2 regions of the Microbacterium natoriense genome follow, and region 2 is predicted to be linked to the other one. Evidence: predicted binding sites of a transcription regulator. Region 2 holds the regulator's gene; the other holds the start of a gene.
What was found. The regulator HspR, encoded in region 2, represses chaperone genes until heat shock. The targets are predictions, from matches to a motif close to AAGTTGAGTCNNNNNGACTCAACTT.
Positions count from the first base shown of each region.

Region 1: a site for HspR is predicted at 4,426-4,450, ahead of QFZ53_RS00550 (ATP-dependent Clp protease ATP-binding subunit). Genes of this name have one in related genera too.

Region 1 is NZ_JAUSXV010000001.1:113,457-128,522, forward strand. It holds gene QFZ53_RS00540 (glucose-6-phosphate dehydrogenase) at 1-486, shown strand, start outside; gene QFZ53_RS00545 (DUF222 domain-containing protein) at 499-1,965, opposite strand; gene QFZ53_RS00550 (ATP-dependent Clp protease ATP-binding subunit) at 2,196-4,400, opposite strand; gene QFZ53_RS00555 (ATP-binding protein) at 4,554-5,798, shown strand; gene QFZ53_RS00560 (tetratricopeptide repeat protein) at 5,795-7,069, shown strand; gene QFZ53_RS00565 (tetratricopeptide repeat protein) at 7,066-8,343, shown strand; gene allB (allantoinase AllB) at 8,381-9,781, opposite strand; gene QFZ53_RS00575 (aspartate/glutamate racemase family protein) at 9,842-10,567, opposite strand; gene QFZ53_RS00580 (NCS1 family nucleobase:cation symporter-1) at 10,585-12,114, opposite strand; gene QFZ53_RS00585 (glycerate kinase) at 12,270-13,385, opposite strand; gene gcl (glyoxylate carboligase) at 13,393-15,066, opposite strand, start outside.
Region 2 is NZ_JAUSXV010000001.1:208,259-223,324, forward strand. It holds gene QFZ53_RS00955 (DoxX family protein) at 1-329, opposite strand, end outside; gene QFZ53_RS00960 (ABC transporter ATP-binding protein) at 401-2,239, opposite strand; gene QFZ53_RS00965 (ABC transporter ATP-binding protein) at 2,236-3,999, opposite strand; gene QFZ53_RS00970 (DUF4185 domain-containing protein) at 4,014-5,114, opposite strand; gene QFZ53_RS00975 (carbohydrate ABC transporter permease) at 5,147-6,040, opposite strand; gene QFZ53_RS00980 (carbohydrate ABC transporter permease) at 6,040-6,966, opposite strand; gene QFZ53_RS00985 (extracellular solute-binding protein) at 7,040-8,404, opposite strand; gene QFZ53_RS00990 (DUF4185 domain-containing protein) at 8,556-9,701, opposite strand; gene QFZ53_RS00995 (Pr6Pr family membrane protein) at 10,008-10,655, shown strand; gene QFZ53_RS01000 (FAD-dependent oxidoreductase) at 10,636-11,997, opposite strand; gene QFZ53_RS01005 (heat shock protein transcriptional repressor HspR) at 12,071-12,502, opposite strand; gene QFZ53_RS01010 (DnaJ C-terminal domain-containing protein) at 12,530-13,510, opposite strand; gene QFZ53_RS01015 (nucleotide exchange factor GrpE) at 13,518-14,129, opposite strand; gene dnaK (molecular chaperone DnaK) at 14,132-15,066, opposite strand, start outside.

The DNA.
Region 1 (15,066 bases), 95 kb from region 2:
CGCGACACCGAGACCCTGGCCGAGGTCGTGTTCGAGGTCGCGAACGACCGCTGGGCCGGCGTGCCCTTCGTGCTGCGTTCGGGCAAGGCTCTGGCGGCGAAGAAGTCGGAGGTCGTCGTGACGTTCCGGCCGGTGCGGCACGTGCCGAAGGGACTCGCGGGCTCGCCCGTCGACGGCGGCCGGCTGACCTTCTCGCTGGGGCCCGACGAGATGCGGCTGAAGCTGCACGTGACCGGCGGCGACGACCCCTTCGCGCTGCGCGACGAGGAGCTGTGCGCCGATCTCGGCGAGGGGCAGCGCCGGTCGTACGAGGAGGTCATCGACGAGCTCCTCGACGGCGAGGTCGCCCTGTCGGTGCGCGCAGACGAGGCCGAGGAGTGCTGGCGCATCATCCAGCCGGTCCGAGACGCCTGGGCGTCGGGCGCCGCGCCCGTCGAGGACTATCCCGCCGGGTCCACGGGGCCCGAGGACTGGGCGACGAGCTGAGGGGAAACCGTTTCACCCGGTGCGGGCCGCCGCCAGTCCGAGCGATTCGAGAGTGATGCGCGGGGTTCGCCACCGGCGGTCGGGATCCCACCAGGCAGGACCCCGGATCTGCGGAACGCCCCCGAACATGCGTATCTCCCAGCCGGAGGTGTCGAGAGAGCGGTGATGCCACCAGCACAGGGGCACCCCGTTGTCGGTGTGCGTAGGGCCGCCTCTGGAGTGCTCGGTCACGTGATGGATCTCGCACCACGAAGCCGAGACGTGGCACCCCGGAATCAGGCACTCTCGGTCGCGGGCGACGATCGCCCGCCGCTGGTGCACCGTGAATACGCGGTCGGTGACCGTGATCCCGATGATGCGGCCCTCGTCGAAGAGCACCCGTTGGATCGCCCCGGTGCATGCCGTATGCCGCGCGACCGACAGCGGCACGGCGGCCTCCGCCCCGGGAAGACGTGCCCACCCCGTTCCCTGTGCCAGGTCGGCGGCATCGACGTGCACGACCAGCGTGGGTGCTGCGCCGCCAAGGCGCGGCATGTCATCGTGCCGCGCGGCGATGCCGAGCGCCGCGGCGAGCGCGTCATGACGCTTCTGGCCGGACGTGCGGGTGTCGATCCGATGCTGCGCGTCGTCGTTGAAAGGATCGCCTTCTACATCCTCGCCGCCGTCGAAGGCGACCGCGGACGCCGGGGCGCCGCCCACCTTCGGGTTGTTGAACGCGTCGAAGATGAGCTGCAGCTGCGCCACGAGTTCGGGCGTGAAGTCGCCGCGCACAGGGTGCACACCGTTGCGCAGACGCCCGACGCTCAGCCTCCGACGTGCCTGCGCCGCGTGATCGGACGGCTCTGCCCCGTCGGGGTCGAGCACCGCCGTGAGGTACTCGGCGGCGTGCCGCAGGTCTTCCGGCGTGGCAGGCGGCCCTTGTCGCGTCTCGGAGGCATCGGCGGCGTCGCCGTCGCAGGAGCGGTCGTCGCCCGGAGACCCCTCTTCGGAGGCCGGGCAGCCCCTGGCGTAGCGGGCGAGGTGCTCGTCGACGAGCAGCCGCTCCTCGACACCGATGCGAGTGTGCGCCCGGTCGATGGGGGCGGTGGCCGCGAGCAGACCTGCGACCCCGATCACTCCGTCGAGCAGAGCCTCGCGCAGCTGCGGCCACGCGGCGGGCAGCCGCTCGCCCGACACGATGCTGATCTCTCGATGCATCGCGTTCGAGACCCGGATGATCTTCGACGCGGTCGCGGCGTCGGTCAGCAGCGCCCGCTGGAGGAACTCGTTCGTGCCGCGGCATCCGAACTGGTGCCCGAAGTCCGCCGCGGCGGTGGCGACCGTCTCGACGACGCCTGCATCGACCAGCCGAGCGACCTCCCCGAAGACCCGGAGAACCTCGGCGCGTTCGGCGTCGCTCAGCCCGGCGAGGACGTCGCCGGCCAGCACCGTACGCAGGTCGGAGGCGACCTGGGCGAGAGCGTCGGCGGTGCTGGTCATGCCTCTATTCAACAGGGGGCCACCGACATTCCGACCCTGGAAACAGCCCGGTCAGATGATATTTCTTGAGACTTTACCGCCACCCCTCCTAGCGACGCTCTTCGCGCCTCGAGGTGGCAGTTCGTGCCGCTTCAACCGTCGCGAAGCGGCACGAAGGGCCACCTCGGGCGACTCTCGCCTGAGACGGGAGGAGGGGCGGATGCCGCAGCATCCGCCCCTCTCGACGCGGCTCACTCGTCGAGCAGCTCGGCCTCGATCACGTCGTCATCGGTCGAACCCGGCACCTGTTCGGCCTTCTCGGCGGTGAGGACGAGCCCCGCGCCATCTGCCGCGATGTCGACTCGCACCGTGTCGCCGTCGTGCACGCCGCCCGACAGCAGCGCGGTCGCCAGCTTGTTCTGCACCTCGCTCTGGATGAGCCGGCGCAGCGGGCGAGCACCGAACAAGGGGTCGTAGCCGCGCTCGGCGAGCCACGACCGCGCGTCGGGCGTGACGGCGAGCGAGAGCCTGCGGTCATGCAGCCGCTTCTGCAGCGCGTCGATCGTGAGCTCGACGATCTGCGCGAGGTCGTCTTCGCTGAGCGAGGAGAACATCACGATGTCGTCGAGACGGTTCAGGAACTCGGGGCGGAAGACCTGGCGCACGAGCACCATGACCTGCTCGCGCTTGTCGTCCACCGACAGCGTCGGATCGATCAGGATCGGCGAGCCGAGGTTCGAGGTGAGGATCAGGATGACGTTCGTGAAGTCGACCGTCCGGCCCTGGCCGTCTGTGAGACGGCCGTCGTCGAGCACCTGCAGCAGCACGTCGAACACCTCGGGGTGCGCCTTCTCGACCTCGTCGAGCAGGATCACGCTGTACGGGCGACGACGGACGGCTTCGGTGAGCTGGCCGCCCTGCTCGTAGCCGATGTATCCAGGGGGCGCTCCGACCAGGCGCGAGACCGAGTGCTTCTCGCCGTACTCCGACATGTCGATGCGGACCATCGCGTGCTCGTCGTCGAACAGGAACTCGGCGAGCGCCTTGGCCAGCTCGGTCTTTCCCACCCCGGTCGGACCGAGGAACAGGAACGAACCGGTCGGACGACCGGGATCGCTGATGCCGGCGCGCGAGCGGCGCACCGCATCCGACACCGCCTTCACGGCTTCCTTCTGTCCGATCAGTCGCTTGCCCAGCTCGGACTCGAGGTGCAGCAGCTTCTCGCTCTCGCCCTGCAGGAGGCGGCCGACGGGGATGCCGGTCCACGCCGCGATCACGGCGGCGATGTCCTCGTCGGTGACCTGCTCGTTGACCATGCGGGGCTCGGTCGATGCGGTCGCCTCGGCCTGCTCGGCCTCGGCGATGTCGCGCTCGAGGCGCTTGATGGTCTCGTATTCGAGCTTCGACGCCTTCGTGTAGTCGGCGTTGCGCATCGCGAGGTCGCGCTGCGTGATCGCGTCGTCGAGCTGCTTCTTCAGCTCGCCGACCCGGTTGAGCCCCTGACGCTCGCGAGCCCAGCGGGCCTCGAGCTCTGCCAGCTGCTTCTCCATGCCGACCAGCTGCTCTCGCAGAACGCCGAGGCGCTCCTTGGACGCGGCGTCCTTCTCGCGCTTGAGAGCGAGCTCCTCGAGCTTCATCCGGTCGACCTGGCGCTTGAGCTGGTCGATCTCCACCGGCGAGGAGTCGATCTCCATCTTGAGCCGAGACATCGACTCGTCGATCAGGTCGATCGCCTTGTCGGGCAGCTGCCGCGCGGGCAGGTAGCGGTTCGACAGAGCGGCGGCCGCGACCAGTGCGCTGTCGGAGATCGTCACCCCGTGATGCGCCTCGTAGCGGCCCTTGAGTCCGCGCAGGATCGCGATCGTGTCTTCGACCGACGGCTCGCCGACGTACACCTGCTGGAATCGGCGCTCGAGCGCCGCATCCTTCTCGATGAACTCCCGGTACTCGTTGAGGGTGGTCGCGCCGATCATGCGCAGCTCTCCGCGGGCCAGCATCGGTTTGAGCATGTTGGATGCCGCGACCGAGCCCTCCCCGCCGCCGGCGCCCATCAGGACGTGCAGCTCGTCGATGAAGGTGATGATCCGCCCGTCGGACTCGGTGATCTCCTTCAGGACGCTCTTCAGACGCTCCTCGAACTGACCGCGGTACATCGCACCCGCCACGAGAGCGGAGATGTCGAGCGAGACCAGCTCCTTGTCCTTGAGCGACTCGGCGACGTCGCCCGCGACGATGCGCTGCGCGAGGCCCTCGACCACGGCGGTCTTGCCGACGCCCGGCTCGCCGATGAGCACCGGGTTGTTCTTGGTGCGCCGGGTCAGCACCTGGCTGACGCGGCGGATCTCGCTGTCTCGGCCGATCACGGGGTCGAGCTTGCCCTGCCGGGCGCGATCGGTGAGGTTTATGCCGAACTGCTCGAGTGCGGATTGCTGTTCTTCGGTCTGAGGCGTGGCCATTCGGTTCTCCCGATGCTCCCTTTCAAAGTTGAGTGACTATGACTCAACTTTACCGCCTGCTGCTCCGCAGATCAACCGCTGAGCGTTCATGCGTCAGGATTCGGCGCGTCTGCAAGAATCGAGGTGGTCGTTGACGACAGCTGAGGGGGCACTATGGCGCACGACGACGAGTTTCTCGCGGTGATCGCTGCCGAGGTCGCGCAGGATCCGCAGAACATCGCGCTGCGGGAGGACTTCATAACCCTGCTGCTGGAACGAGATGCGGATCAGGCGGCGACCGAGATCGACGCCTTCGAGGCGCACGGCGGCGACCCCGCCCGCGCCCGCGTGCTCCGGGCGCGCGTGATGGCCGCACGGCTGCGCAGCGGAAAGGCGAACACCGCGCCATCAGACACGCCGCGTGCGGCCGCGGAACCGGACTCGGCGCGGGTCCCCGAGCCGGAGGCGCCATCGCGAGCCCCGGTCGCGGCGGACGACGACGCTGCGACCGGGGATCGGATCGAGCAGCCCGGCTTGTGGGATGCGGAGCGCCCGCAGGTGACCCTCGCCGACGTGGCCGGTCTCGCCGAGGTCAAGCAGCACCTCGACTCGACGTTCCTCGCCCCGCTGCGCAACCCTGCGCTCGCGGCGGCGTTCGGGCAGAAGCCGGGCGGGTCGCTCCTGATGTACGGTCCGCCCGGCTGCGGGAAGACGTTCATCGCTAAGGCGATCGCCGGCGACCTCGGCGCCTCCTTCATCCACGTCACCCTCGCTGACCTGCTCAGCGCCTGGATCGGCGAGAGCGAGAGGGCGATCCAGAGCGTGTTCCGCGATGCCAGAGCAGCCGCGCCATGCGTGATCTTCTTCGACGAGTTCGACGCTCTCGGAGGACGCCGGGCATCGGGCGGCGGCGGATCGCAGTCGATGCGGATGATCGTGACCCAGCTGCTCGAAGAGCTCGACGGCGTGACGAGTGAGAACGACGGGGTCTACTTCCTCGCCGCGACGAACCGGCCGTGGGACATCGACCCCGCCCTGCGTCGCCCCGGTCGCATCGACAAGACCGTGCTCGTGCTGCCGCCGGATGCGGTCGCCCGCGCCGCGATCCTGCAGGGCGACCTCGACGGCAAGCCGCAGGACGACGTCGATGTCATCGCCGTCGCCGCTGCGACCGAGGGGTTCTCGGGAGCCGACATCGCCCAGGTCGCGAAGCACGCGCTGCAGCGCTCGCTCACCGCGTCGATGGCGGCGGGAGCGATCGTCCCCGTCACCACCGAGGGCCTGCTCGAGTCCGCGGCGAGCATCACTCCCTCCACCACGAGCTGGTTCGACCAGGTGGCCCCCGTGCTCGAATACGGCGTCGACGACGGCACCTTCGACCAGCTGCGCGCCTACCGGGTCAAGCAGGGCATGCGGTGACACACCACGACGACCGCGACAACCTCGAGCAGGTCGCCATCGTCCGAGACCGCGACCTCGCCCTCGAGCTGCTCGGCGCGCAGCCGACCAACCGCAGGATCGCCACCCTGGCCCACAGCGTCCTCGCACGCGAACCCCGCTTCACCGGCACCTACCTCATCCTCGCCCTTCATCACCAGGCACGAGGCGAGCTCGATGACGCGCGTCGAGAGCTGCGTCAGCTCATCGGCGTTCAGGACGGCTACCGCCTCACTGCGGTCCGCATCCTCCGCGACCTCGAGTACGAGAACCGGAGATTCGACGAGGCCCTCCGGCTCGCCGAGCACGCGATGCAGGGCGGGGAAGAGGTCGAGTGGCTCGACCTGATGATGCTCGGCGCCGCGACCGTGTTCACCGGCAGCCGCACCGCCGGCTGGGACCTCATGGACGAGGCGGTGGTGTGGACGGGTCGAGTCGATCCCACCCTCATTCCGAAGGTCCTCGCCAAGCGGGCGCTGCTGTTCCTCTCGACCGGGGCGCCGCCCGAGCGCTTCCTCCCGGCCGCCGAGGCGGCGATCGCTGCGAGCCCGTGGGAGAGGCTGCTCTCGATCGCCCTGGCGTACGCCTATCTGTACGACTACCGCGCGGCGGACGCGCGCGACCTGTTCCAGCGCGTGCTCCGCGAGGACCCGACCGACACCGTCGCGCAGGGCGGCATGATCATGGCGCGCGGTTTCCTCGAACCGATCGAGCGCGGCGACGCGACGATGGACCAGCTCCGCGAGGCGGGCATGGGAGAGATGGCCTGGCGGATCATGCACGAGCAGATCTTCGATCTCGACATCGAGCACGCGCTGGCCGCGCTGAGCCGCGTGCTGCCGCGCGCGCTCGTACGGGCACTGCGCGGCCCCCTGCGCAGGAAGAAGCTCGAGGCCACGGAGGGAAACCGCTCCCTCCTCGGCTGGCATGACGGTCAAGACCCCGGCACCGGCGACGCCTGGGGGCTCGGCGAACCGGTTCGGCTGCTCTCGGGCGCCGAGGTCGACGCGATGGCGGCCGCCGCTCAGGACCCAGGCGCCTGGCCGGCGTGGTCCGAGGACGACGCCTTCGTCCCGATCGCGACCGACGACGCGGGCTCGTACTTCTTCGAGGGGTACGCCTCGCGCCTGTACCGCCGGACGGTCGGCGGCTCGGATGTCGAGGTCGCCCCCAGCCTCGCCGACTGGGTCTGGGATCGCGTCGTCGACTTCGGCGGCGAGGAGCCGCGACCAGGAAGGGCGCCGAGAGGATGAACACGACGACGAACGACGAACGATCGGCCATCGAGCACGACCGTGACCTCGCGTGGGAGCTCTGGGATGCGCAGCCGACCCATCCGCGCATCCCCGAGCTCGCGCACAGCGTGCTCGCCCGCGAGCCCTCGTTCACCGGCATGATCGTGCTCATCGCTCTGCACCGCGAGGCGTGCGGCGAGATCGACGAGGCGAGACGCCTGCTTCGAGACCTCATCGGGCGGCGGGACCGCCAGTATCTGAACGCGGTGAAGAAGCTCCGCGACCTCGAGATGTCCGACGGCGACTTCGCCGAGGCTCTCCGGCTCTGCGAGATCGTGCTGCGCGAGCAGCCGGATGCCGATTGGATCGAGCACATGGAGCTCGGCAGCGCCCTGGCGTACACCGGCCGCGCCGAGGAAGGCTGGCGCCGCATCGACGAGGCGGTGGGGATCGCCGCGGCGCAGGGCGCGCAGGAGCATGCCATCGCGCTGGGACAGCGCGCCACACGACTCTTCGCCACGGCGGCTGACCCCGAGCGCCTCCTGCCCGCCGCGGAGGAGGCGTACGCCGCAGATCCGACGGAGTACCTGCTCGCGGTGACGCTCGGCTACGCATACCTGAACACCTATCGGCCAGACGAGGCGCTCGATCTGTTCCAGCGAGCGCTGCGCGAGGACCCGACCTTCGAACTCGCGCAGAACGGCGTCAAGGTCACGAGAGGCTTCCTCGAGCCGATCCGCACCGGCGCCGCGACGATGGACACGATGCGCGAGATGCAGATGGGGGAATACGTCTGGCGACGCTTCGTGGCGAAGGCCTTCGGCGCCGATCTCGCGGATGCGCTCGTCGCGCTCGACGAGGTGATGCCCGAGACTCTGGCGGCGACTCTGCGCCCGCCGCTCGACCAGGCTGCCGCCGTCGCATCGGGCGGCCAGGACACGATCTTCGCCTGGCATGACGGCCAGGAGGCCGGAACCGGCGATCTCTGGGGCCCCGGGGAGCGCTTCCGGCTGATGACCGGCGCCGAGGTGGCCGAGATGAATGACGGGGTCGAGCAGGACCCCGCCGCCTGGGGCGACTGGGACGACAAGCCCGACTATTTCTGGGTGATCTTCACGGACGATGCCGGCGACTACCTCCTCGAGGGGCTCGGAGGAAAGCTGTATCGTCGTTCGCCCGGGGTGCCCGACGTCGAGGTCGCGCCGAGTCCGGCGGAATGGATCTGGGATCGCGTCGCCGCTTTCGGCGGTCGCGATCCCCGCCCGGGTCGCAGTCGACGCACAGCCGGCTGAGCGCTGCCGAGCACCCCGCTGACGGTCATTCCACGGGTCACTCCGAGTCGGTCATGCCCCGGCGCAGCAGGCGTCCGCGCGGGGTCTCGAAGTCGATGACTTCGCCGTGCAGGTACGTCGTGCGCACGACGCCGGCCAGCGCCTTGCCGTGATAGGGCGTCAGGTGGTTCTTGTGGTGAAGCTTCTCCACGTCGACCACGTAGGCGTCGTCGGCCGCGAACACCGAGAAGTCGGCATCGTAGCCGGGCGCGATGCGCCCCTTTCCGGTGAGGCCGGCGAACTGCGCGGGGCGCTCGCTCATCCACGACACGACCGTCTCGAGAGACAGTCCGCGCTGACGCGCCTCGGTCCAGATCAGCGACAGACCGAGCTGCAGCGAGGCGACACCACCCCAGGCCACGGCGAAGTCGCCGTTCTCGAGGTCCTTGAGGTCGAGCGTCGACGGCGAGTGGTCCGAGACGATGAAGTCGATCGTGCCGTCTTCGAGTCCCTGCCACAACAGCTCGCGGTTTCCGGCCTCGCGGATCGGCGGGCAGCACTTGAACTGGGTGGCCCCGTGCGGGATCTCCTCGGCCGTGAGCGTCAGGTAGTGCGGGCACGTCTCGACCGTGATCTTCAGCCCGTCGTGCTTGGCGGTGCGGAGCATGGCCAGGGCGTCGGATGACGACAGGTGGAGGATGTGCGCGCGGGCGCCCGTCCAGCGAGCACGCTCGATGACCTCGGCGATCGCCAGGTTCTCAGCTCCCCTCGGACGCGAGGCGAGGAACTTGCTGTAGTCGTCGCCTTCGGGCTGCGGAGCGCGGTCGATCGCCCGGGAGTCTTCGGCGTGCACGATCATGACCGAGTCGAAGTTCGAGAGCTCGCGCATGTCCTTCTCGAGCTCGTCCGCGTCGAGCGGCGGGAACTCGTCGACGCCCGAGTGCAGCAGGAAGCACTTGAAGCCGAAGACACCGGCGTCGTGCAGGGGTCTCAGGTCGGCCGTGTTTCCCGGCACCGCCCCGCCCCAGAAGCCGACGTCGACATGCGTCTGCCCCTTGGCGGCCTCGCGCTTGACGTTCAGCGCCTCGACGCTGACGGTGGGCGGGATGCTGTTCAGCGGCATGTCGACGATGGTCGTGACTCCGCCGGCCGCGGCGGCGCGGGTGGCGGAGGCGAAGCCCTCCCACTCGGTGCGACCGGGCTCGTTGACGTGCACGTGCGTGTCGACGAGGCCGGGGATCAAGGTCTCATCGGCGGCGAGTTCGATGACCTCTCCGCCGTTCAGGTTGTTGCCGAGCGGCTGCATCGCGACGATGACGCCACCGCGGACGCCGACCTCGCGAGGCCGGATGCCGGCAGAGGTGAGCACGCGCTCCCCGCGGATCACGAGGTCGTAGTGCTCCCCCGTCGGGTCGAGCGAGGCCTGTCCGGCATCCTGCTGTTCGAACTCCTGCGACATGTCGCCGTTCCCTTCCGCCGGCGCAGCCGGCTGTGTGTCCTGAATAGATTCTGCGCGTGTTCAGCGCGTGCGGGTTCCGAAGCCGGTGATCCGCTTCGGGCGAGGCTGTGCGTAGGTGCGCACCTTCGAGGTGGTCAGCCCCAGCCGCACGAGTCCCTCGGCGACCGCGACCGCGGCCTGCACCCCGTCGACGACGGGAACGCCGCACAGCTCGACGACGCGCTGTTTCAGCTCGGCCATGCCTCCGCAGCCGAGGACGATGACCTCGGCGCGATCGATCTCGACCGCGCGCTGAGCCTCGGCCGCGATCGCCTGGATCGCCCGTTCGGGATCGGACTCGAGCTCCAGCACACCGAGACCTGAGGAGCGCACGGATGCGCACCGATCGTGGAGGCCGGCGAGGATCAGCCGGTCCTCGATCAGGGGCACTGCGCGATCGAGGGTCGTGACGACGGAGTAGGAGCGTCCGAGGTACATCGCGGTGGATGCCGCGGCATCCGTGATGTCCACGACGGGCACCGTGAGCAGCTCCTGCAGGCCCTCACGCCCGTGCTCCCCGTACCCGGCCTGGATGACCGCGTCGTATTGGCCCTCGTACTTGACCACCTTGTCCATCACGGCGATCGCCGCGAGATAGCTCTCGAAGTTGCCCTCGCAGGACTCGGCGCCGAAGTCGGGGGTGAGCCCGATGATCTCGGTGCCGGGCGCGGCCACAGCTCGAGCGGCCTCGGCGATGCCATCGGTCATCGTCTGGGTGGTGTTCACGTTCGCGACGAGGATGCGCATGATCGATGCCTTCCGGGTCAGTGGGTCGGAGTGACGGCGATGTCGCCGGCGGGGACGTCGTGGAACGGGCCGCGACGGTCGGCGATCACGCCGTAGACGACGGCCGCCAGACCCGCCGCGAAGAACCACGAGAACTCGCGAACGGACTCGAAGACCGGCATGAAGGTGAGCAGAAGCGAGATGCCGCCGGCCACGATCAGCGCGATGACCGCCCGCGGGTTGAAGCCGCGAGAGTACGCGTACTCGGCGACGGGCGAAGTCGAGTACAGCTCGGGCACGTTGATGCGCTGCTTCTTGATCAGCCAGTAGTCGACCATGATGATGCCGAAGAGCGGACCGAGCAGGGCGCCGAGACCGCCGAGGAAGACGTTGATCACGACCGGGGAGTTGTACAGGTTCCAGGGTGTGATGACGAGTCCGATCACGGCTGACAGGAGCGCCGCCTTGCGGAAGTTCAGGTGCCTGGGCAGCAGGTTCGTGAACGCGTAGGTCGGGGCGACGAAGTTCGCCATGAGGTTCACCGCCACCGTGAGGGCGATGAGCGCGAGCGAGGCCAGCACGAGCAGGAGCGTGTTCGGGATCGCGGCGACGACGTCGGCCGGAGAGGTGATGACCGTGCCGTCGATCTCGAAGGTGCCGCCGGCGAGGATCACGACGATCAGTCCGAAGAAGAGCATGTTGATCGGGATGCCCCAGAAATTGCCCTTGACGATCGCCTTGCGCGACTTCGCGCCGCGGGTGAAGTCGCAGAAGTTGAGCACGAAGGTGCCGTAGATCGAGACCCAGAGAGAGGCGGCGCCGAGCATCTTGAGCCACAGCTCGCCGCCCTCGGCGGTCCCGTGCGGCGCCCAGTTGATCTGGAAGCCGCTCTGCACGAGCACCCACACCGCGAGGATGACGAAGGTGCCGAGGATGATCGGCCCAGCGAAGGCCTCGTACTTGCGGATCATCTCCATGCCGTAGCTGACGATGATGACCTGCACGATCCAGAGCGCGACGAAGGTGATCCAGCCGAGGGCCGAGAGGCCGAGGAACGCCCCCTCCTGAAGCGATGCGGCGCCCGGAGCGACCGCGAGGATCACGACCTGGAGCACCTGCGAGGCGAGGAAGGTCTGCACTCCGAACCACGCGATGGCCACGATGCCGCGCAGCAGGCCCGGGATCTGAGCGCCGTGCACGCCGAACGCGATGCGGCTCATGACCGGGAACGGGACGCCCGTCTTCTCTCCCATGAATCCCGAGAAGGTGAGCAGCAGGAACAGGAACAGCGCGCCGAATGCCAGCGCCCCCAGGATCGCCCCGCCGCTGAGACCGAGCGCGAAGAGGCCGATCGCGAACGCGTAGTTGCCGAGGCTGTGCACGTCGTTGGCCCAGAGGCTGAAGATGCTGTAGGCGCTCCAGTGCCGGCCCTCACGGGTGGTCGGAGCCAGGTCGCTGTTGTACAGTCGCGGGCTGATGCCGGCCTGCACGGCGACCGTGATCGAGGGAGCCTCATCGAGGCCTTCGGATGCGCGGCTGGGTATGTGGACGAACTCTTCGGTGGACATGAGCGCCCTTCTTGACTGCGTTGTCAGATGAGTTGTGGAGAGGGAGGATGTTGATTCCGTATCATGGAATCAAACTTTCAGCTAAGGAAATCTCACCACACACGAAGCGCGTTGTCAATGATTTGGCATACCAAAACATTGGACGGCATACCAAATCAGGCGAATTCTGTCGCGATCCGCGCGCCGACCTCGACGAGCAGCGATCTGGCGTTCGCCATGCTCGTGGCCGCATCGGGTTCGAGCTCGCTGAGCGGATAGACGCGACGGAATCCGGCGCCCGCCGCCTGCCCCTCGGACAGCGTCGACCGCCCGCAGACGGCCACGACAGGCACACCGGCAGCCCGCGCAGCGGCGGCCACGCCGAGAGGCGTCTTGCCCCCGAGGCTCTGATCGTCGAGGCTGCCCTCGCCGGTGATGACGAGGTCGACACCCGCCAGACGATCGGCGAGGCCGGTGAGCCTCTGCACCACGTCGATGCCCGGTTCTCTTCGCGCACCGAGCACCGCGAGGGCCGCATAGCCCACGCCTCCCGCAGCACCCGCTCCGGCCGCGCCGGCCGCCGGTCGCACTCCCGGCTGCTGCTCGAGCAGTTCCGAGAACCGGCGCAGGCCTGTCTCGAGGACGGCGACATCGTCGGCGCTCGCCCCCTTCTGCGGCGCGAACACCGAAGCCGCCCCCCGGTCTCCCAGAAGAGGATTGTCGACGTCGCTCGCCAGCACGATCGTCGCGCCGGCGAGGCGCGGATCGAGACCCGACGCATCGACCTCGACGAGCTCGGCCAGCGCCGCACCGCCCGGCCGCACAGGGCGGTCGTGCGCACGCAGCGAGACGCCGAGCGCCTGCAGCATCCCCGCTCCCCCGTCGGTGTTCGCGCTGCCCCCGACTCCGAGCACGATCGTCGTGCACCCACGGTCGAGCGCCGCGATGATGAGTTCGCCGGTGCCGTGGCTGGTCGCCGTGAGCGCGGCCTTCTCGCCCCTGGGCAGCACGTCCAGCCCGCTCGCCGCCGCCATCTCGATGATCGCCTCGTCACCGCGCACGGCGAACCGCGCATCCAGTGGCGCGCCGGTCGGGCCCGTGACTCGCACGCTGACCGCCTCGAACCCGCTCGCGATCGCGGCCTCGACGGTGCCCTCGCCGCCATCGGCGACGGGCACCGTCTCGATCTCGGCATCCGGCGTCACCGAACGGATGCCGTCACCGAGTGCGGCCGCGACCTCGGCTCCTGTCGCGGAGCCCTTGAACTTGTCGGAGGCGATCAGGACGCGCATGTTGTGCTCAGTCCAGCAGTGCGTACACGGCCTCGGGCGCGTCGGCCGCCGTCGTCGCGAGGTCCTCGAACTCGTTCATGGTGTCGAGATCGGCGCCCATCGCGATGTTGGTCACCCGCTCGAGGATCACCTCGACGACCACCGGCACCTGGAACTCCTCACGCAGACGCTCAGCTTCGGCGAAGCCCGCGGCGAGGTCCTCCGGACGCTCCACGCGGATCGCCTTGCAACCGAGGCCTTCGGCGACCTTGACGTGGTCGACGCCGTAGCCCTGCGCGACGCTGTTCTCGTCGTAGGGGGTGTTGATGTTGTCGAAGGCGAGGGAGACCTCGTAGTCCATCTCGAACGGACGCTGCGACTGGCGGATCAGGCCGAGATAGCTGTTGTTCACCACGACGTGGATGTAGGGCAGCTTGTGCTGCGCCCCCACCGCGAGCTCCTCGATCATGAACTGGAAGTCGTAGTCGCCGCTCAGGGCGACGACGGTCTGCTCCGGCTTGCCCCGCACGACGCCGAGGGCGGCGGGCAGGGTCCAGCCGAGAGGTCCGGCCTGGCCTGCATTGATCCACTGACGGGGTCCGTACACGTGCAGCAGCTGGGCGCCGGCGATCTGCGACAGGCCGATCGTCGTCACGTAGGTGGTGTCATGGCCGAAGGCCGACAGCATCTCCTGATAGACGCGGTGCGGCTTCATGGGCACGTTGTCGAAGTTCGTCTTGCGCTGCAGACGCGCCTTGCGGTCGCGGCACTCCTGCGCCCAGCCGTTGTAGTCGGGCAGCTCGGCGACGCGGTCGCGCGCGGCCTCGAGCAGCGCGTCGATGAACGCGCCGGCGTCGGAGACCACACCGTAATCGGGCGCGAACACACGGCCGATCTGCGTGGGCTCGATGTCGACGTGCACGAAGGTGCGGCCCTTGCGGTATGTGTCGAGACCCCCGGTGTGGCGGTTCGCCCACCGGTTGCCGATGCCGAGCACGAAGTCGCTCTCGAGGAAGCTCGCGTTGCCGTAGCGCTGCGAGGTCTGGATGCCGACGAGGCCTCCGGCCAGCGGGTGGTCGTCGCCGATCGCGCCCCAGCCCATCAGGGTCGGGAACACCGGCGCGCCCAGGGTCTCGGCGAGCTCGACGAGCTTGTCCGAGGCGCCGGAGTTCACGATGCCGCCGCCGGCGATGATCGCGGGATGCTTCGAGGCGATGAGCATGTCGAGCACCTTCTCGGCCTGTGCACGCGTCGCCGTCGGCTTCGCGACAGGCAGGGGCTCGTAGGTGTCGATGTCGAACTCGATCTCGGTCATCTGCACGTCGAAGGGCAGATCGAGCAGCGCCGGACCGGGGCGCCCCGAGCGCATGATCTGGAACGCCGTCTGGAAGGCGCCAGGGATCTGGCCCGCCTCGAGCACGGTCTTGGCGAACTTCGTGACGGGCTTCGCGATCGAGGCGATGTCGACGGCCTGGAAGTCCTCCTTGTCGAGCTTGGCCACCGGCGCCTGGCCGGTGATGCACAGCATCGGGATGCTGTCGGCGATCGCCGCGTAGAGGCCGGTGATCATGTCGGTGCCCGCGGGGCCCGAGGTGCCGATGCAGATGCCGATGCGGCCGTCGCCGGTGCGGCTGTAGCCGTCGGCCATGTGGCTGGCGCCCTCGACGTGACGGGCCAGGGTGTGCCGGATGCCGCCGCCCTG
Region 2 (15,066 bases):
TCGTAGCCGCCCTCGCCGACCCAGAGGCCGGCGGGCAGGTGCACGGCCACGATCGCGACGATCATGTCGATCGCGAGCAGGATGCCGACCGGGCGGGTGAAGAGCCCGAGCGCGAGCAGGGCGCCGCCGATGAGCTCGACGAAAGCGACGAACGGCGCCGCGATCTCCGGCAGGGGGACACCCATGTCGGCGAAGCTGCCGATGGTTCCCGGGAGGGTGTACTCGAAGATCTTCTGCGCACCGTGCGCCACGAAGATCAGGCCGACCACGACGCGCAGGACGAGGAGTCCCAGCGAGGCGGACGAGGAGGGGGCGGTGGTGTTCGTCATGAGGAGTTCTTCCTTCGTGGCAGGACACCCGCGCGCCAGGCGCGGAGCAGGGTCGTTCCCTGCCGACCACGCTAGGAAGGGGATCTATCGGTCTCCTGTGCGTGTGACGCCTCGTTACCGTCGCAGTCGGCGGCGCCCCCGTCGTCGCTCCACGCCGCCCAGAGCTCGGCATACGCCCCGCCATCGGCGAGCAACCTCTCGTGTGCGCCCAGCGCGACGAGGCGGCCGCCGTCCACGACGGCGATGCGATCTGCGTCGTGCGCGGTGGAGAGCCGATGGGCGATCGCGATGACCGTTCTACCTGACAGCGCTGCAGCGAGCGCGGACTCCAGATCGCGCGCCGCTCGCGGGTCCATGGCTGAGGTCGCCTCGTCGAGCACGATCGTCCCCGGGTCCGCGAGCACCACGCGGGCGAGGGCGAGCTGCTGTTCCTGCGCCCCGGTGAGCGGCTGTCCTCCGACACCGACCTCGGTGTGCCATCCCTCGTCGAATGCGTCGATCCATCCGGAGGCGCCGACCGTGTCGAGCGCTGCCCGAAGACTGCGGTCGTCGGCGTCCGGTCGGGCGAGCAGCACGTTGTCGCGGATACTCGTCGCGAAGATGTGGCTCTCTTGCGTCACGAGCAGCGCGGCCTGTCGTCGCCGCGCAGGGTCGAGCCCGGTGATGTCGACGCCGCCGACCGTCACGGTGCCGGAGGACGGGTGATCGAGACCCGCGATCAGACGAGCGAGCGTCGATTTCCCCGCCCCCGACGGCCCGACGACGGCCAGGCGCTCACCGTCGACGACCCGAAGCGTCACGCCGTGGAGCACCTCGCGGCCGGCGCGGTACGAGAAGCACACGTCGCGCAGTTCGACCGTCTCGGACGCGGTGAGGGAGCCGGCTGCTCCTCGCTCTCGCGGCGCGCGGTCGGCAGGGGCCTCAGGGTCCGGCATCCGACCCACGCCGAGCACCCTGGCGAAGGAGACGAAACCGCGCTGGAGTTCGTCCGTGCACCCGATGAGCGTTTCCATCGGAGCGACGAGCGCCGAGGCGTACAGCGTGACGGTGACGACAGCCCCGATCGACATGTGACCCTCGATCGCCAACCAGCCGCCCCACGCGAGGGACGCGAACACGGGAATGGCGAAGGCGAGATTGGACCAGGGGAGCATCACTTGTCGCAGCCGGATCCGGGCGAGCGCTGTCACCCAATGCGCCGCGATGGACTCGTCCATGGATCGGTTGCGCGCCTCTTGCAGCCCGAGTGACTCGACCGTCCGGGCGCCGGACGCCGTCTCGTGCACCGATGCGAACATCGGCCCGTAGCTCTCCCCGAGATGCCGATAGACCCTCGGCGCAAGCCGCACGTACCAGCGCATCACGACGACCAGCAGGGGCAATGCGAGAAGGTACACGGGCACCACCGGCGGGGCCACCAGCAGCGCTGCGACGACCGTGAGGGTCACGGTGACCGCCGCGATGAGCGCCTGCGGAATCGCATCGCGCACCGTCCCTCCGAGCGCGCGGATGTCCTGGGTGGTGCGGGTGACGAGCTCGCCGGTACCACCGCGCTCGATCACGCCGATCGGCAGGCGCAACGCGTTCCGCATGAACTCGTCGCGCACATCGCGGAAGACGTCCTCTCCGAGCACGAGGGCGGTCCGCGTCGCCGCGAGCAGCAGCGCTGCCTGCACCACGACGCTCGCCAGCATGGCACAGCAGAGGAGGGCGATGTCGGCGGCCGTCGCCTCGCGCCCCAGCGCGTCCACGAGCACTCCGAACAGCCGCGGAGGCGCCAAGGCTGCGATGGCTGCCGCCCCGAACAGCACCACGATCAGCACCAGCCGACCCCGATTGCGGCGCCAAAGGCCGCCGAGCGCCGACCAGACGTCTCTGCTGGTGGCGGTGGGCAGGGCCTGTTCGCTCATCGCCCCTCCTCCGCGCGCTCGGTGAGATTCGGCTGCGCCTGCGCGCGCAGCACTGCTCTGCGATACCCCGAATCACGTCGCAGCAGATCGTCGTGCGTGCCTTCGGACACGACTGCGCCGCGAACCACGTGCGCGACCCTGTCGGTCTGTGTGAGGACGAGCGGGCTGGCGGTCACCACGACGGTCGTCCGCCCTCGCCTGGCGGAGCGGATGCCCTGGGCCATGCGCTCTTCGGTCGGCGCATCGACCGAAGAGGTGGGGTCGTGCAGCACCAGTATCTCCGGATCCGACAGCAGCACGCGCGCCACCCCCAGTCGCTGCCGCTGACCACCGGAGAACTCGACGCCGCGTTCGCCGACGAGGACGTCGAGCCCGCCCACGGCCTCGACGACGTCGATGGCGTCGACCGCGGCCACGGCCCGCAGGATCGCAGGGTCGTCGTGGCGACCCCGCGGATCGAGGACACTCCGCAGAGTGCCGCTGAACAGGAACGGGACGGGATCGGCGACGACGACGCGAGCGCGGACATCGGCGATCGGCAGAGAGCGGATGCCGCGGCTCCGCAGCGTCACCTCGCCCTCCGCGCCGACGTCGTCCGCGTCGAGTCGCCCCAGACGATCGACGAGCGCACGCGCCACCGCGGATTCCGTGAGGACGACGCCCAGCAGCTCGCCCTCTCGTACGACCAGTCCGGTCGCGGCATCCGTCATCGCCGACTCGGCTGCACCGCTCTCGTCGTCCCGAGCGCGACCTTCGGAAGACTCCCACAGCGGCTCGACGCCGAGCACCTCGACGATCTTGCGGGCACCGATCAGCCCTCCTACGACCACTCGAAGCACCTGATTGAACAGCGTGACAGGCAGCATCATGAAGCCGGCGTACCCGTAGAAGGCGACGAGGGCCCCGATCTGAAGCTCACCCTGCGCGACCAGCAGGGCCCCGATCCACGTGAGGGCAGCGACCAGGACGCCCGCGATCAGGACGTTGAGTCCGTCGGCGGCTGCGAGGGGCCACGCCGCCCGCTTCGCCGCGTCTGAGAGGCCGGTGGAGTGACGCCGGAATCGGTCGAGGAACTGCTCCTCTCCTCCGATGCCCCTGAGCACCCGCATGCCCCTGACGCTGTCGGCGGCTACGGCGTTCATCCGTTCTGACTCCTCACGCACGGCCCACTGCCGCGAATGGAGCGATCTGACCAGGGTGAACTGCACGAGCGTGAACGCGGGCACGCCGACGATCACGAGCAGTCCGAGGACCACCGAATCGCGCAGCAGCAGCACCGAGACGGTGGTGAACGAGACCAGCGCCGACAAGAGCGACCCGACGTTCAGCGGGACGAAGCCGAGCATCCAGGTGTCGGAGGAGACCAGTGTGACGATCGCACCCGCGCGCAGCCTCCTGTCGACGGCGACGGTCGCACCGGTCGCCGCGTGCGCGATCACCTGGTTCACGCGACTCGCCGCGCGCTCGAAGTTGACCGAGCCCGCTCGATCGCGCAGACCCTGGATCAGCGAATGCTGCAGCTGCAACCACACCACGACCGCAAGCCAACGCAGGAACGCGCCCCCGTCGCCCGCGACGAGGCCCTCGTCGATGGCACGTCCGATCGCCCATGGTGTGAGCGCGAGTCCGAGCAGCCAGACTATGTCGCACACGCTGCCCTGGAGCACCGTGGTCCACTGCATCCTGATGAGCCAGCGCAGGAAACCGGCGGGGGTGCTGCCCTCCGGCGGCGGCGAGTACGGTTCGGGGACTGAGCGCAATCGATGCCCCCTCCTCAGACGAGTCCCTGCACCCGGAACTGCTCGGAGTGGTAGACGCTGTTGTTCCCGGTGTTCCATTGGCTCACGCTCAGATGCAGGTCCGACAGCGTCGAACCGGGGATGATGTAGCCGCCGTACAGCTGCGCGACGTGCGAGGCGTCCTCGGTGTTCCACTCGGTGCCGTACAAGAGGGTGGTCTTGGCTGCCGTGTAGAGATTGTCTGTCGGGGTGTTCAGCACCATCGCGTCGATCCGGTACGCGCCGGAGTTGAACCACGTGAGGATCCACTTGCCGCCGAGAGGGCGGAGACACATCTCGCCGAACTGGCCGGAGAGGACCTCGGTGACCGGCTTGCCCCAGCCCCAGGAGCCGTTCGCGTACCCCCATGGCTGGTAGGCCGACAGCGTGGTCATGTTGTTCGACGGCACCCGGTAGAGCACGATGCCCTTATCGCGCTGGAAGCCGGTGCCGTAGATGTAGACGTAGCCGTCGTTGCCCTCGCCCCACGTGATGCACTGGAACTTGCCCCCGGCCATGTCGGCGGGGAACTGCAGCCCGGTGTGCTGCCAGGTCGCGCCGTTGTCGTCGGACTTCCACAGCTCCGTCCAGCGCACTGTGCCGAACTGCGGGCCGTTGACGATCGCGTGCAGGTACATGCGCGAGCCGATCGTGATGACGTCTGACGGGATGACCGTCGTGAAGTAGTTGTCGTGCGGGTAGTACCAGAGCTGCGGGGCGGTGCCCTGCGTGTTCGCCCCCGCTCCCGCGGAGCCGTTGAACGTGACCCCGGAGACGAGGTTCGTCGTCGAGGAGTACAGGGCGACCGGCGAACGCCAGTTCGCACCGCCGACGTGGTCGGCCCAGGTGTCGCCGAACATGAACAGCATCCGCCCTTCCGGGGTGCGCGCGGGAATGCCGAGATCCGTCGCTCCCACCCCGTACTGCACCGGTACTTGAGTGCCGGCCAGCACCTTGACCCTCGTCACGGTGAGCCCCGCTGCGGATGCCGGTGGCGCCGGCGCCGTCGCGGCGATGAAGGCCGCGCCGAGCACCGCCGCGCCCTGGATGAGTCCTCGGCGGCTGACGCCGCGCTCGTTCGTGCTCTCGGTCTCCATCGACCGCTCCTCTCGTCACCGCATGGGTACTGCTACTTGAGACCTGCCATCTTGATGTTGCCGATGATCTGCCGCTGGAAGATCAGGAAGAGGATGATGACCGGGGCCGCTGCCAGGACGGAGCCGGCCATCAGCAGTCCCAGCTCTGTGCTGCGCTCGGAGCGGAAGGTCGCGAGATACTGCTGCAGCACGAACTTCTCCGGAGAGGTGATCGTGAGGATCGGCCAGACGTAGGAGTTCCAGTAGGCCAGGAACGCGGTGATCCCCATCACGACGAACGGCGGCTTGGAGAGCGGGAGGAAGATCCGCCAGAAGATGCCGAAGCGTCCGCAGCCGTCGAGCATCGCGGCCTCCTCGAGGCTCTTCGGGATGTTCAGGTAGAACTGCCGGATGAAGAACACCATGCCCGCGCTCGCGAGTCCGGGGATGACGAGCACCGCGAGGGTGTCGAGCATCGCCAGCCGGGTGACGACGATGAAGCTCGTGAGCAGGATCGTCATACCGGGGATGAACATGGTCGTGATGACGACAGTCCAGATCAGTCCCTTGAAGCGGAAGTCCAGGCGGGCGAACGCATAGGCGGCGAGCGAGTTCACCGCGAGGCTGCCCACCGTGAACAGGATCGCTCCGAAGAACGTCCAGGCCAGCGTCCGCAGGAAGGTCGGATCCGCCAGGATCTGCGCGTAGTTCTGCCAGAGCCAGACCTCGGGGAAGAACTGGAACGGCGTCTCGACGACCTCGGTCTTCGACTTGAACCCGGCGATCACCATCCAGGCGAGCGGGAACAGCGACGCGATGACGAACAGCGCGCCGAGGATCACCTTCCCGAGGAGGACGAGCCATCCCCCGGCGCTGCGCGGCGTCCGGGTCGAGCGCGGCTCCTTGCCCGCGAGGACGATGCGTGTGGTCTCCTGCATGACGGCCATCAGTCCACCAGCCTCTCGGAATTGACGAACTTGAACACGAGCGCCGAGATCGTCCCCAGCACGACGAACAGCACAAGCGCGGCAGCGATCGAGTATCCGGCGTTCACGTCGAGACGGAAATGGTTGAAGATGAAGAGGTTCGGCAGGGTCGTGGAGTCGAGCGGCCCACCCTGGGTCATGACGAGCGGAAGCTCGAACTGCTGGATCGCCGCGACGAAGCCGGTGATGAGCAGGTACAGCACGACATTCCTCATCTGCGGGATCGTGATGTACGAGGTCTTCTGCCACCAGTTGGCGCCCTCCATCGCGGCCGCCTCGTAGTACTCGGTGGGCACGTCCACCATCGCGGCGACCATGATGAGCGAGGTGAGTCCCATGCCGAGCCAGATCGCCGGGACGGCAACCGCTGCGAGCGCCCATTTCGGGTCACCGATCCAGGCGATCGGTTCGACGCCGAAGGTGCCGAGAAACGCGTTCAGGAGCCCGCCGGAGTAGTTGTAGATCAGCACGAAGATGATCGACGCGATCACCGCGGAGACGATCGTCGGGATGTAGATGCTGACCTTCAGGATGCTGGCCGCCCGGCGCGACACGGCGACGACGAGGCTCGCGAAGAGGAACGCCAGCACGAGCATGACCGGCACCGTCATCAGCACGAACGCGAAGCCGCGTCCGATCGTGGCGAGGAAGAGCGGATCCTTCAGGACGTTGACGTAGTTGCGGATGCCGACGAACTCCGGGTCCTTGTAGAAGCTCCAGTCCTGGAACGACAGATACCCGGCGTAGACCGCCGGCCAGATGACGAAGATCCCCAGCAGCACCACGACCGGCAGCAGGAACCAGTAGGCGGTCTTGTTGTCGCGGTATCGATAGCGGTTCTTCTTGCGCCGGATGTCGCGGCGCTCCTCCACAGCCTGGCTGGCCATATCCACCTCGTCGTGCTCTCGGGGCGTCGTCCCGCCCGGGGCCTCTGGGCCCCGGGCGGTCACGCCGACAGGGTCAGTTCTTCGGCGCCTTGTCGGGCAGCCCGTCGCGGTCGATCACGGTCTGGATCGCGGCGTTCGCGGTCTTGATCGCGTCGTCCACCGACGCCGAGCCCTTCATGACAGACTCCATCGCGGTGCCGACGGCCAGGTTCACATCCCACGGGTACGTGGAGCCGGCGATGGCGTCCGGGGCGATCTCGTCGACGATGACCTTCGACCAAGGGGCCTTCGCGGCCTCCTCGCTCGCGGCGACGGCATCCTGCACCGACTGGCGTACGGGCACCTTGGTGAACTGGGTGTTCACGAAGAAAGGCACCAGGTTATCGGGATCGCCGCCGATCGCCCACGACAGGAACTCGCCCGCGGCATCCGCGTTCTTGGTCTTCGCGTCGACGACCCAGGTGAAGTTGCCCATGGTGGTGGCGGTGCGACCGTCGGCGTCCGAGGCGCTCGGGAAGCGGCCGACGCCTGTCTTGTCGAGCAGGTCGGCGTAGTCGGAGCCGATCTCCGACATCATCCACGAGCCGGAGACCTTGAAGGCGACCTTCTGCTGCCCGAAGTCTTCTCCGGCGACATAGGCCGCGAGGGGCTGCTTGGGCATGTAGCCCTTGTCCCACAGCACCTTGTACTGCTCCATCAGAGCACGGTAGCCCTTGTCGTCGACGTCGGGCGCGGACCAGTCGTCGGTGAGTGCGAGGTGGCCGGAGAAGTTGTACTGCTGACCGACCGTCGACCATGCCATCGTCACGGCGTCCTGCGCGGGAGAGATGCAGTACTGGCCGTCGGCGAGCGTGGGCTGGATCTTCGCGCAGGCGTCGAGGAGGTCGTCCCAGGTCTCGGGGGCCTTGCTGGAGTCGACACCCGCGGCATCGAGCATGTCCGTGTTCCAGAAGAGCACGGTCTGCGGCTCGAGGAGCAGCGGGTACGCGTAGTGCTTGCCGTCGATCTCCGAGATGGAGGAGGCGATGTCGAGGATCTCGCCCAGCGCATCCTTCGAGACGATCGAGTCCAGTTCGTGCACGGATCCCGCGTTCACGAGGTCATGGAGGTTGGCGGAGCTCGTGTACACGTCGGGAGCCTTGCCCGCGGCCTGTGCGGCCTTCATCTTCTGGTCCCAGGCATCCGCCGGCACCTCGGTGTCGACGACCTTGATCTTGTCCTGCGACGCGTTGAACTTCTTGACGATGTCGGCGTACCACTCGTTCTCCACGGGGGTGAAGGAGCGGTGCCAGAACTGCACGGTGGTGACGCCGTCTCCGCCGCCCTCCCCCGCCGACTCGCCTGGGGTGCCGGACCCGCAGGCGGCGAGCATCGAGCCGACCGTCAGCGCTCCGAGAGCGGCGATCGCCGTGCGACGCGTGCGTGTGGTGATTCTCATGGGTTCCTCCTCAGGAACGGACTCCTCATCGAGTCGCTGCTGTGTGCTCGGCTGCCGCCGAAGGGATCCGGCCGCGCGTCGATCCTCGGTGACCGGGTAAGCGCCAGATTATGCGAAATCGATTTCATGCGCAAGGGATCAAATCGTCTTCTCAGCCCGCGCGCACCAGATCCGCCGAGAACCAGAACACGTTGTACGGACCCCAGAGGGAGAGCGTGAAGTAGATCGTGCTGCCGTCGTCGCTCACGTAACGCGGATTGAGGTACGGGGAGTACAGCCCCGGGTACTCATCGCCTGACACGAGCTCGATCGCCTGCCCCCACGGACCCCACGGAGTGACGCCCTCGCGGATGTAGGCGTTGCCCGCATCCGAGTAGGTCATGATCCAGCGATCCAGGTACGTCGACCACATGACCGACAACTCGCCGATCGTCCCCTCGACGACCGTCTCGGCATCCTCGAGATCGCTGCTCCATCGCGGGGTCTCGCCGTCGACGCCGGCGAAGTAGGAGTAGGCATCCTGGTCCTCGACCGCATCCTCCGTGGCCCGCACACGCATCAGCTGCACACCTCCGAATCGCCCCGACGGGATGGACCAGAAATAGATCCAGTCCTCGCCGCCTTCGTGCACCTCCGCCGTGGCGAACTGCACGAAGTTCGAGTCGCCGGGCCATTCGACGCCGTCCACGGGCGCCCAGCTCTCTCCCCCGTCGCGTGACACGATCAGCGCGGAACGGTTGGCATCCCAGGCACCCGGCTCTCCCCAGAACTTCACGGACATGTACGAGACGTAGATCGTCTCGCCGATCGCGAAGCCGTAGGTCGGGATCTTGGTGACCTCGCCTCCCGCACCGTTCGCGTCATGGTCCCCTTCGACGAGCGGAGCAGCCAGACCGATGTCGTCTTCGACCCAGCCGTCGAACGAGATCCCGTCGGACGGGTCGTCGTCGGTCGTCCACGCGGCGACGTTCGAGCGCCAGAAGCCTCCTTGTCCTCCGATCGACTCCGGATCGCGTTCGCCGAATGTGTCTCCGAACAGGAAGAACGTGCGGTCGCCGACATTGACCATCGACCCGAGATCGGTGCCGGCGACCGAGACCGCCGCGGTGTCGTTCATGGCGTCGGGGCCGGTGAGCTGCGCGATCTCCGCGACCTCGGAGACGCCGTCGAGCACGAAGGGCTTGTCGGGGTTCGGATCGACGCTCACCCCCGCACTCCCGGCGCATCCGGCGAGCACGAGGGCGAGGACGACGGATGCCGCGACGGCGGCCCTGCGAGATGCGGAAGTGACGGACATGATCCTCCTCGATCGGTGACGGTCATGGATCCGAATCTAGCGGAAATCGATTTCAACACACTAGGGTCTTCGGCATGGCAGACACCCCTACACTCCGTGGCTGCGCCCGTCCGCGGCCGACGGTTTCGAACCTCGGTGGGGACACGAGAACGGCATGCAGATCGGCATCCCGCCGACCCCGGGACCTCGCGGACTGCTGCGTATGTTCACGCCCTATCTCGACCACCCGGAAGAAGGCGCACGCTGACCGCATCCCCCACGCGTGCGCCTGAGAGAGCGTCGAGCGCACTTCCGTAGACTCGCCGGATGGCGAAAGTGCGGGCGCGTGCGGTTTTCGGCGCACTGCGTCTCACCGCGGCAGCCGTGTGCGCAGTCGCCCTCGTGCACCGGCTGTTCTGGGGGCTCAGCTCACGGACGACCGCGGGCGAGAACTTCTTCGCGTACCTGACGGTCGAATCGAACTGCGCGCTCGTGATCGTGCTGCTGATCGGCACTGCACTCGCGTTCACACGAGCGACTGACCCACGCTGGTTCACGATCGCTCTCGCCCTCGTGCTGACCTGGACCATCACGGCCGGGCTCGCCTTCGCCTTGATCGTCTGGCAGGCCGGGCTCCGCGGCATCCGCGTCGATGTGCCCTGGTCCGATCAGGTGCTGCACTTCTGGCTGCCCGCCTGCACGGCGATCGCCTGGGTGCTCACACCCGGCCACCGCCGGGTGTCGTGGTGGATCGTGCCGTGGTCGCTGCTCTTCCCTCTCGCGTGGGGCGGAGTGACGATGTGGCGGGGGCCGCTCGTCGGCTGGTATCCGTACTACTTCCTCGACCCGCGGCAGGTGTCGGGGATGCCCGAATTCCTCCTCACGAGTGCCGTGGCGCTGTCGATCTTCGCGCTCGTGGCGTGCGTGCTGGTGCTGATCAGCCGGATGCCGCAGATCAGGCGATCGGCTGCATGAACGGCGCCAGCGCGGCCATGGCCGCGGCCTGAGCGGCCTCGTCGTCGAGCGCTGCGAACTCGGCGGCGTCGGCGCCCCCGACGATCCCGACGAGGATCGCGTCTCCCGTGACGGGTGCGAGGTTGAACCAGGTGCGGATCGTCTGCTCTGCGCCGACCGCATGCCAGATGGTGGCATCCGTGTCGACGAGCGGCTCGTCGAACCGCAGCCAGACGGTCTCGATGAAGCCCATGCCGAGGTCGGCGATCGCCCCGCGCTGCGCGAACGGCAGCTTGGGCGCGAACTCGATACCGTCGCTCTGCAGCACCCCGAGCGGAACCGTGATGATGACGCGGTCAAACGACAGCGACTCCCCGGTGGCGATGCCGAGGCTCACGCCGGCATCGTCATAGGCGACGCGCGAGACGGCCGATGACAGGCTCACCCTGACGCCGTCGACGAGCTGCGCGAGCACTGCGCCGAGGTCGCCGAGCACGGCCGTGCGGGTGTCGGGCGGCAGCGTGGGCGGGAACCACGACGACGCCTGATCGGGGTCGGACCCGGCGGATGCTGCGACGTAGGCGAGCAGCGCCGCGAGCCCCGGTTCTGCGGGGTCGGCGCCGGCATCGGCGAGCGCCTGCGCCAGAGGGACGTCGGCCGGGAGCGCCTCGGCCGCAGCGATCGCGTCGATGACCGGCTGGCTCGACGGCGCGTCGACAACGCCGTCGGGCGACCTCCACAGAGCGCTCTCGAGGACCGCTGTGCGGATGTCGAGCGCGTTCAGCTGTTCGCCGAGCTCGGTGTCGTCGGCGCCGATGAGCCAGCCGCCGAGCTGCGCGGGCACGGGCCATCGCTCGTCGTCGACCACGCTCTGGATTCGGCCCCCGGTGCGATCGCGCGATTCGAACACCGTGAGCGCGAGACCCGTCGCGGCGAGGCGTGAGGCGGCGGCGGCTCCTGCGAGTCCGGCGCCGACGATCGCCACGCGCTCTCCTGCGCCGGCTGCGGCCAGCAGTTCCTCGGCCGCGCGGGTGCCGGAGCGGAGCGCTCCGGCCATGGTCCCCGGTGCATCTGCATCGGTCGCCTCACCAGCGAAGAACAGGCGGCCGCGGACCGGTGTCGCGAGCGCGTCACGAGCGGCGCTCTGAACGCCGACCGGAGTGAAGCTCGCCGCACCAAGGGCTGACGGGTCGGTCGACCATGCGCTGCGAGCGAAGGCGATCGGGGCGAGGCTGTCGCCGGTCGGGGTCGGCGAGGGAGTGCGATCAGGCGTGGGTGTGGGCGCCGGCTCGGGAGTGCACGAGGCGAGAAGCACCCCGATCACGCCGGCTCCGGCGCCGACCAGCAGAGTGCGACGCGTCATCCTCATCGTGACGCAACGATACCGCGCTCGCCCTGCTGCGTCCCAACGACCCCACTGCACTCCGAGGGAGATGTCAGTCGCGGGCGCGCGGATCCCACAGGACGATCTCGGTGGAGCGGCGGATGCGCCGGCCGTTCGGCACGGGCACGACGCCGGCCGAACCGGCGGCGAACACGCGGACGCCAGGGCGGTTCTCCCGTTCGGCGCGCAATGCGGCCTCGAGGCCCGAGACCTGCCGGCGCAGCATCCGGTTCTCATCCTCCAGGTCGAGCAGCCGGGCGATCGCCGGCAGGCTCATGCCCTCGGACGACAGCTGGGCGACCTCGCGCAGCTGTTCGATGTTGCGGGTCGAATAGCGCCGCGATCCGCCGGTCGTACGACCGGGGACCACGAGGCCGATCCGGTCGTACTGACGCAGCGTCTGCGGGTGCATGCCGGCGAGCTCGGCGGCGACGGCGATCGCGAACACCGGGGTGTCGGCATCCATGCCCTGTCGTTCAGCCATCGGACTCACCCGCACAGAGCCCGGTCGTCATCGCCGGGCCTTCGCCATCAGGTCGGCCCGCGGGTTCTCGTCGGGCTCCAGCTCGTGGAACTTCTCGAGCGCCTCGCGGGCTGCCTCGTCGAGGTGCGAGGGCACCGCGATCTGGAGTTCGGCGAGCAGGTCGCCCGATCCCTTGGTCGTGGTGACGCCGCGACCCTTGACGCGCAGCACGCGACCCGAAGGCGTACCGGGGGCGACACGGAGCTTGACCGTGTCGCCGCCCAGCGTGGGGACCTCGATCGTCGCGCCGAGCGCGGCCTCGGTGAAGGTCACCGGAACCACGACGCGGAGGTTGAGCCCGTCGCGGGTGAAGACCGGGTGCGGCTTGACGGCGATCTGCACGACGATGTCGCCGTTCTCACCGCCGTCCGGCGAGGGCCGTCCGCGTCCGCGCAGCTTGATCTTCTGCCCGTCTGCAACGCCGGCCGGGATCTTCACCTTGAACGGCTTGCCGTCCTCGCCCTGCAGGGTGATGGTCTCTCCCTGCACGGCGGTCGTGAAGTCCAGCGTCGTGCGCGCGGTGACGTCGGCGCCGCGCTGCGGGCCTCCGTATCCGCGGAATCCGCCCGAGGTCCGCCCGAAGCCGCCGGAGCCGAAGCCTCCGCCGCCCTGGTTGAACATCGAGAAGATGTCCTCGAAATCGGCGCTCTGTCCGCGACCCTGCTGGCCGAACCGGCTGAAGACGTCTTCGAAGCCGCCCGCGCCCTGACCACCCGCGGTGAAGCGGGCGCCAGAGCCCATCGCGCGGATCTCGTCGTACTCCTTGCGCTGTTCGGCATCCGACAGCACCGAGTAGGCCTCGCTGATCTCCTTGAACTTCGCCTCGGCGGCCGCATCGCCCTGATTGGAATCGGGGTGGTACTTCCGCGCGAGCTTGCGATAGGTCTTCTTGAGATCAGCGTCGCTGACGTCCTTCATGACCCCGAGGGTCTTGTAGAAGTCCTTGTCGAACCAGTCCTGGCTAGCCATCTGTCCCCTACTCGGCAGGTACTGCGACGACGACCTTCGCGGGACGCAGCTCGACGTCGCCGAGCCGGTAGCCGACCTCGACGACCTCGAGGATCGTCGTCTTCTCCGCGCCCGGCGTGGGCTGCTGGAAAATCGCTTCGTGCTGCTGCGGGTCGAACTCGTCGCCAGCCTCGCCGTACGAGACGACGCCGAGACGCTCGACCACAGTGCGCACCTTCTCGGCGATCACGGCGAAGGGGGTGCCCTCGACCAGATCGCCGTGCTGGGCGGCGCGAGCCAGATCGTCGAGCACGGGGATGAGGCCCTTGGCGGCCTCGCCCTTCGCGCGCTCGATGTCGGTCTGGCGCTGCTCCTCGGTGCGGCGGCGGTAGTTCGCGTACTCGGCCTGAAGGCGCTTCAAGTCGTTCAGCAGGGTCGCCTCGGCGTCGGCGATCGCGGCATCCTCTGCGGCAGCCTCGTCGGTCTGCTCGGCGTTCAGGATGTCGTCGACCGTGAGCTCCTCGTCGGAGCCCTCAGCGGCCCTGGCCTCGGTGGAGTCCGGATTCTGCGGCGCGGGGCCGGATGCCGCAGCATCCGACCCCTCCGGAACCTCGTTCTCTTCGAAGTTCTTGTCCGTCATGATTACTTCTTGTCTTCCTCGTCGTCGACGACCTCTGCGTCGATGACGTCCTCGTCGGAGGAGCTGCTGTCATCGGCGGGGGCGCCCTCGGGGGCGCCGGCTGCGGCATCCGCCTGCGACTGCGCGTAGATCGCCTCGCCGAGCTTGGTCTGCGACTGGTTGAGCTTGTCGAAGGCCGTCTTCACGGCCTCGTCGTCGTCGCCGGCCAGCGCCGTCTTGAGCGCGTCGACATCGGCCTTGACCTCGGTCTTCACGTCTTCGGGCAGCTTGTCGTCGTTCTCGGAGATGAGCTTGTCGATCGAGTACGCGAGCGTCTCGGCCTGGTTGCGGACCTCGGCGGCTTCGCGGCGCGCCTTGTCTTCTGCAGCGTGCTCCTCGGCCTCGCGCACCATGCGGTCGATGTCGTCCTTGCTGAGCGACGAGCCGCCGGTGATCGTCATCGACTGCTCCTTGCCCGTGCCCTTGTCCTTGGCGGACACGTGCACGATGCCGTTCGCGTCGATGTCGAAGGTGACCTCGACCTGCGGGATGCCGCGCGGAGCCGGGGCGATGCCGGTGAGCTCGAAGGTGCCGAGCGGCTTGTTGTCGCGTGTGAAGTCGCGCTCGCCCTGGAAGACCTGGATCGCGACGGACGGCTGGTTGTCGTCGGCCGTCGTGAAGGTCTCGCTGCGCTTGGTCGGGATGGCCGTGTTGCGCTCGATGAGCTTGGTCATCATGCCGCCCTTGGTCTCGATGCCGAGGCTCAGCGGGGTGACGTCGATCAGCAGCACGTCCTTGCGCTCGCCCTTGAGGACACCGGCCTGGAGGGCTGCGCCGACGGCGACGACCTCGTCAGGGTTGACGCCCTTGTTGGCTTCCTTGCCGGCCTCGCGCTTGACGAGTTCGGCGACGGCGGGCATGCGGGTCGAGCCGCCGACGAGGACGACGTGCGCGATGT